Linked DNA regions of Aquitalea magnusonii. Each later gene encodes a partner of the first gene's protein in a complex. Links are inferred from orthologs where the notes say so. Each region holds a gene or a part of one and is shown on either strand. Other genes may lie near its edges. The genes, in order: metK and groL.

Evidence for each region.
Region 2: the proteins of metK (region 1) and groL are in contact, whole or in part, in a cryo-EM structure (PDB 8P4O), measured with the Escherichia coli proteins. The link is inferred for Aquitalea magnusonii from one-to-one orthologs.

The regions. Positions count from the first base shown.
Region 1 is NZ_AP018823.1:62,266-65,382, reverse strand. What follows is about bases 84-2,877. They hold metK (methionine adenosyltransferase), read right to left. Parts: upstream 2,169-2,877; coding sequence 999-2,168; downstream 84-998. Other genes in these bases: DLM_RS00335 (lysophospholipid acyltransferase family protein), read left to right, coding at 2,246-2,877; DLM_RS00345 (ammonium transporter), read left to right, coding at 84-851. Also shown: more of DLM_RS00345, read left to right, coding at 1-83; more of DLM_RS00335, read left to right, coding at 2,878-3,117. UniProt on the Escherichia coli protein: Catalyzes the formation of S-adenosylmethionine (AdoMet) from methionine and ATP.
Region 2 is NZ_AP018823.1:3,562,733-3,566,026, reverse strand. The notes cover bases 108-3,078. They hold groL (chaperonin GroEL), read left to right. Parts: upstream 108-756; coding sequence 757-2,400; downstream 2,401-3,078. Other genes in these bases: DLM_RS16935 (Nif3-like dinuclear metal center hexameric protein), read left to right, coding at 2,534-3,078; groES (co-chaperone GroES), read left to right, coding at 415-702; DLM_RS16950 (MraY family glycosyltransferase), read left to right, coding at 108-244. Outside these bases: more of DLM_RS16950, read left to right, coding at 1-107; more of DLM_RS16935, read left to right, coding at 3,079-3,280.

The DNA.
Region 1 (3,117 bases):
TTACCGGTGCCTTTGCTGAGCGGATGAAATTCTCTGCCCTGCTGATTTTCACTGCGCTGTGGTCCTTGCTGGTTTATGTACCGGTTGCCCACTGGGTATGGGCACCAGGCGGCTGGATGAGTGGCCAAGGCGTACTGGACTTCGCTGGCGGCACCGTGGTGCATATCAACGCAGGTATTGCTGGTTTGGTTTGTGCACTGGTGATGGGCAAGCGCGTGGGCTTTGGCAAGGAAGCCATGCCGCCGCACAACCTGATCCTGACCCTGATTGGCGCTTCCATGCTGTGGGTGGGTTGGTTCGGCTTCAATGCCGGCTCCGCAGTCGCTGCTGATGGCCGTGCCGGCATGGCCATGGTGACTACGCAGGTTGCCACTGGGATTGCTGCGCTGGCCTGGACCTTTGCGGAATGGATCCACAAGAAAAAGCCGTCGGTACTGGGTATTGCTTCCGGTGCAGTGGCAGGTCTGGTAGCCATCACCCCGGCTGCTGGTTTCGTGGATGTCAAAGGTGCTCTGATTATTGGTGCTGTAGCTGGCGTGGTTTGCTTCTGGGGTGCCACTGGCCTGAAGCATATGCTGGGCTACGATGACTCGCTGGATGCCTTCGGTGTACACGGTGTTGGCGGTATCGTTGGCGCCTTGCTGACCGGCGTGTTTGCGGTGAAGAGCATTGGCGGTGCTGAAGGCAGCCTGGCCACCCAGGCCATCGGTGTGGGTGTGACCGTGGTGTACTGCGCCATCATCACCTTCATCCTGCTGAAGATCATTGATGTAGTGGTTGGTCTGCGTGTGGCTGAAGACGAAGAACGCGAAGGCCTGGACGTGGTACTGCACGGCGAACGTGTGGAGTAAGCCACGCGCTTAGACAGATTTTGTGGTAAGGGACTTAGGGGCGCTTCGGCGCCCTCTTTTTTTGCCTGCCGGCAGGCGCTGCGGATGAATAAAAAAAGCACCGGATGACCGGTGCTTTCTTGATTGTGGCAATGAATACAGACTGGCTTACAGCCCTGCATCCTTGCGCAGCGCTTCCACCTTGTCGGTGCGTTCCCAGGTGAATTCCGGCTCTTCGCGGCCGAAGTGGCCGTAAGCGGCGGTCTTGCCGTAGATCGGGCGCAGCAGGTCCAGCATCTGGATAATGCCTTTCGGGCGCAGGTCGAAGTGCTTCTTCACCAGTTCCACGATCTTTTCGTTCGGGATCTTGTTGGTGCCGAAGGTATCCACCGCAATCGAGGTGGGCTCGGCCACGCCAATGGCGTAGGAAACCTGGATCTGGCACTGACGGGCAAGGCCGGCAGCCACGATGTTCTTGGCCACGTAACGACCGGCATAGGCTGCCGAGCGGTCTACCTTGGACGGGTCCTTGCCGGAGAAAGCACCACCACCGTGCGGCGCGGCACCACCGTAGGTGTCGACAATGATCTTGCGACCGGTCAGGCCGCAGTCGCCCATCGGGCCGCCAATGACAAAGCGACCGGTCGGGTTGACCAGGTATTTGGTTTCGGCAGTCAGCATTTCCGGCGGCAGGACCGGCTTGATGATGTCTTCGATGACGGCTTCGGTCAGGGTCTTGTGGTCGATTTCCGGGCTGTGCTGGGTGGACAGCACCACGGTGTCGATGCGCTTGGGCAGGCCGGTTTCACCGTCGTACACGCAGGTGATCTGGCTCTTGGCATCCGGACGCAGCCACGGCAGGCGGCCATCCTTGCGCAGTTCGGCCTGGCGCTGTACCAGACGGTGGGCGTAGTAGATGGGGAAAGGCATCAGCGTCGGGGTTTCGTCGCAGGCATAGCCGAACATCAGGCCCTGGTCGCCAGCACCCTGGTTCAGGTCCAGGCCTTCGCCTTCGTTCACGCCCTGGGCGATGTCTTGCGATTGCTTGTCGTAGCAGGCCATGACGGCGCAGCCGTGGTAGTCGAAGCCCAGCTCGGAGTTGTCGTAACCGATGCGCTTGATGGTCTCGCGTGCAATCTTGATGTAGTCGACATTGGCCGAGGTGGTGATTTCACCAGCCAGCACCACCAGGCCGGTGTTGACCAGGGTTTCGGCTGCTACGCGAGCGTATTTGTCTTCGCGCAGGATGGCATCGAGGATGGCATCGGAGATTTGGTCGGCTACTTTGTCCGGATGGCCTTCCGATACCGATTCCGACGTAAACAGATATTCGCTCATTTGTTTGTTGATTCCCGAATAAAGCAAAACAGTGTGATGATAAAATAGGCCGCTTTACGATCACCACTGACTAAACCATGTCCAAGCTGGTCCAACTCGTGTTGTCCTTGCTGGCGCGTTTGCCGCTGTCGTGGCTGCAATGTCTCGGCGCCATTCTGGGGCGGCTTACTTACCTTTCATCCCCCCGCTACGCAGAGCGGATGAGAAGTAATCTGGCGTCGAGTAAAATCTGTGAAAATTATCAGGTTTTACAAGGACTAGTCAAACAATCCGCACTGGAAACCGGTAAAGGTGCATTGGAATTGTCAATAGCCTGGTGCCGGGAGCCCGAAGACATTGCCGCACTGGTAAAAGCCTGCCATGGCTGGGAGCATGTGGAACGTGCTTTGCAGGCTGGTCACGGCATTGTTTTTGTCACCCCGCACCTGGGCAGCTATGACATTGCCGGGCGTTACATCAGCTCACGTCTGCCCTTTCCGCTGACCGCCATGTACCGTCCTCCCAAGCTGACCTGGCTGGAGCCGGTGATGCAGGCAGGCCGCGCCCGTGGCAAGGGCAAGACTGCACCGGCAACCGGTGCCGGCGTGCGCATTCTGATGAAAGCGTTGAAATCGGGCGAAGCCACCATCATTCTGCCCGATCAGGTTCCCGGCAACGGCGAAGGGGTGTGGGCTCCATTTTTTGGCAAACCCGCCTACACCATGAGCCTGGTGCCGCGGCTGGCACAGGTTGCCGGTGTGGAGGTGTTGTTTTTCGTCGGTGAGCGCCTGCCCCGCGGTGAAGGCTTTGTTGTGCATATCGAAGCCATGCCGCAGCCTTTCAGTGGTGACAAGGACGCTGACTGTGCGCTGCTGAACCAGACCGTGGAGAATCTGATCCGCCGCTTTCCCAGCCAGTACCTGTGGAGCTACAACCGTTACAAATGCCCGGCAGGTGTCACTCCGCCGGA
Region 2 (3,294 bases), 3.5 Mb from region 1 along the record:
CATGGTGTTGTGGATGGTGGGTTCCAAGGATGCTCGTCACCTGACCCAGCGCAACAGCATGACCTCCCCCTATTTGTGGTTGCTGACCTCCTTTTCTGTGGTTCCCGCGATGTTGTTCTGGAACCGCACCTGGGTACTGATGTTGTTCTGCCTGCTATTTGTATTGGGCTACCTGTATCTGTACCGCATGATCGTACGTTTCAAAGTGCCCAACTGGCTGGTGTTGCGCCGCGACGATTCCTGAGCCCTTCCTGCCCATGCGGGCAGGAAAGTTTTTGCAGCTCCCCCACTTGAAACCTGCCTGGGCCGTCCCTATTATTAGCACTCGTCAGGGGCGAGTGCTAATGCCCGCCCCGCACTGCCATCCTGGCAGATCATTTGCTTTCAACAGCCAATTGTATTTAGGAGAGATCAATGGCAATTCGTCCGCTGCACGATCGTGTTGTTATCAAGCGCCTTGAGGCTGAAGAAAAAACCGCATCCGGCATCGTTCTGCCGGGTGCTGCAGCTGAAAAGCCCGACATGGGCGAGGTGCTGGCTGTCGGTAACGGCAAGGTCCTGGACAATGGCGAGCGCCGTCCGCTGGAGCTGAAGGTTGGCGACAAGGTCATCTTCGGCAAGTACTCCGGCCAGTCCGTTAAGGTTGACGGCGAAGAAGTCCTCGTAATGCGCGAGGAAGATGTCATGGGCATCGTCGAGTAATTCCGACCCATACACCCTTCTACGACCCTTTCATAGAATTTTGGAGATTTGAGCATGGCTGCAAAAGACGTAAAGTTCGGTGATTCCGCACGCGCCAAGATGGTGGTTGGTGTCAACATTCTGGCTGACGCCGTCAAGGTTACCCTGGGTCCGAAAGGCCGCAATGTCGTGCTGGACCGCTCCTTTGGCGCGCCGACCATCACCAAGGATGGTGTTTCCGTTGCCAAGGAAATCGAACTGAAAGACAAGTTCGAAAACATGGGCGCGCAAATGGTGAAGGAAGTGGCCTCCAAGACTTCCGATGTAGCCGGCGACGGTACCACTACGGCTACTGTTCTGGCCCAGGCCATCGTGCAGGAAGGCATGAAGTTTGTTGCCGCCGGCATGAACCCGATGGACCTGAAGCGCGGTATCGACAAGGCTGTGATTTCCCTGGTAGGTGAAATCGCCAAGATCGCCAAGCCATGTGCCACCACCAAGGAAATCGCCCAGGTTGGTTCCATTTCCGCCAACTCCGATTCCGACATCGGTGAAATCATCGCCACCGCCATGGAAAAAGTGGGCAAGGAAGGCGTGATTACCGTTGAAGACGGCAAGAGCCTGAGCAACGAACTGGACGTGGTTGAAGGTATGCAGTTCGACCGCGGCTACCTGTCCCCGTACTTCATCAACAATCAGGAAAAACAGATTGCCGCTCTGGATAATCCTTTTGTCCTGCTGTTCGACAAGAAGATCTCCAACATCCGCGATCTGCTGCCGGTACTGGAGCAAGTGGCCAAGTCTGGTCGTCCGCTGCTGATCATTGCCGAAGATGTTGAAGGCGAAGCGCTGGCTACTCTGGTGGTCAACACCATCCGCGGCATCCTGAAGGTGGTTGCTGTCAAGGCTCCGGGCTTTGGCGACCGTCGCAAGGCCATGTTGCAGGATATCGCCATCCTGACCGGCGGTACCGTGATTGCCGAAGAACTGGGCCTGACCCTGGAAAAAGCCACTCTGGACATGCTGGGCCAAGCCAAGCGTATCGAAGTGGGCAAGGAAAACACCATTATCATCGATGGCGCTGGTCAGGCTGATGCCATCCAGGCGCGCGTGGGTGAAATCCGTCGCCAGATCGAGGAAGCCACTTCCGACTACGACCGCGAAAAACTGCAAGAGCGCGTGGCCAAGCTGGCCGGCGGTGTTGCCGTGATCAAGGTTGGCGCTGCCACCGAAGTGGAAATGAAAGAGAAGAAGGCGCGCGTTGAAGACGCGCTGCACGCAACCCGCGCCGCTGTGGAAGAAGGCGTGGTAGCGGGTGGTGGCGTGGCTCTGCTGCGTGCCCGTTCCACTCTGGACAGCCTGAAGACCGACAACGTTGATCAAGACGCCGGTGTGAAGATCGTACTGAAGGCCATCGAAGCGCCGCTGCGTCAGATCGTCAAGAACGCTGGCGACGAGCCGTCCGTTGTGGTGAACAAGGTGCTGGAAGGCAAGGGTAACTTCGGTTACAACGCTGCCACCGGCGAATACGGCGACATGCTGGAAATGGGCGTGCTGGATCCGGCCAAGGTAACCCGCTCCGCGCTGCAACACGCTGCTTCTGTTGCCGGCCTGATGCTGACCACCGACTGCATGATCGCAGAACTGCCGGAAGACAAGCCGGCTGCTGGCGGCATGCCGGATATGGGCGGCATGGGTGGCATGGGCGGCATGATGTAAGCTGACCAGCCTTCCGCTGAATGCAAAAAACCCCGCGTCATTGCGGGGTTTTTTGTTTTTGCGCTATCTCGGGTGGCATGCGCCATCTCTGGCACAATAGTCTGACATCGATTTCGCTTAGCAAGGATGCAAGATGCAATTACAGCAAGTGCTCGCCAACCTGGATGAATGGCTGGAACCATGGCGTTACAAGGACTATGCCCCTAATGGATTGCAGGTGGAGGGCAGGGCGCAAGTCAAGCGCATTGTCTGCGGCGTCACTGCGTCTCAGGCGCTGATCGATGCGGCGATTGAGCGCCAGGCGGATGCCATCCTGGTGCATCATGGCTACTTCTGGAAGGGTGAAGATGTCCGGCTGGTGGGCATGAAGCGTCAGCGTGTGGCCAAATTGTTGCAGCATGACATCAGCCTGATTGCTTACCACTTGCCGCTGGATGCCCATCCGGAGCTTGGCAACAATGCCCGGTTGGCCGCCGTGCTGGGGCTGGAGGTGGCCGGGCAGTCGGGTGATCAGGGCTTGCTATGGCATGGCAGTTGGCCGCCAGCAGGCTCGGCCCGCGAGTTTGCCGATCATCTCAGTCAGGTGCTGGGGCGCAATGCCTTGCTGTTGGGTGATGAAAATCAACAGGTAAGCCGGGTGGCCTGGTGTACGGGAGGGGCGCAGGGATTTTTTGAAGAAGCCATCCGCCTGGGGGTAACTGCCTTTGTGACCGGTGAAGTATCCGAGCAGTGTTTCCATCTGGCCGCCGAGTATGGCGTGGCCTTTATTGCCGCCGGTCATCATGCCACTGAACGTTATGGCATTGCCGCACTGGGCGAGAAGCTTTCTCATTTGCACGGCATCAGTGTTGAATTTGTCGATCTTTTCAACCCGGTTTAGGCAAAACGACCCGA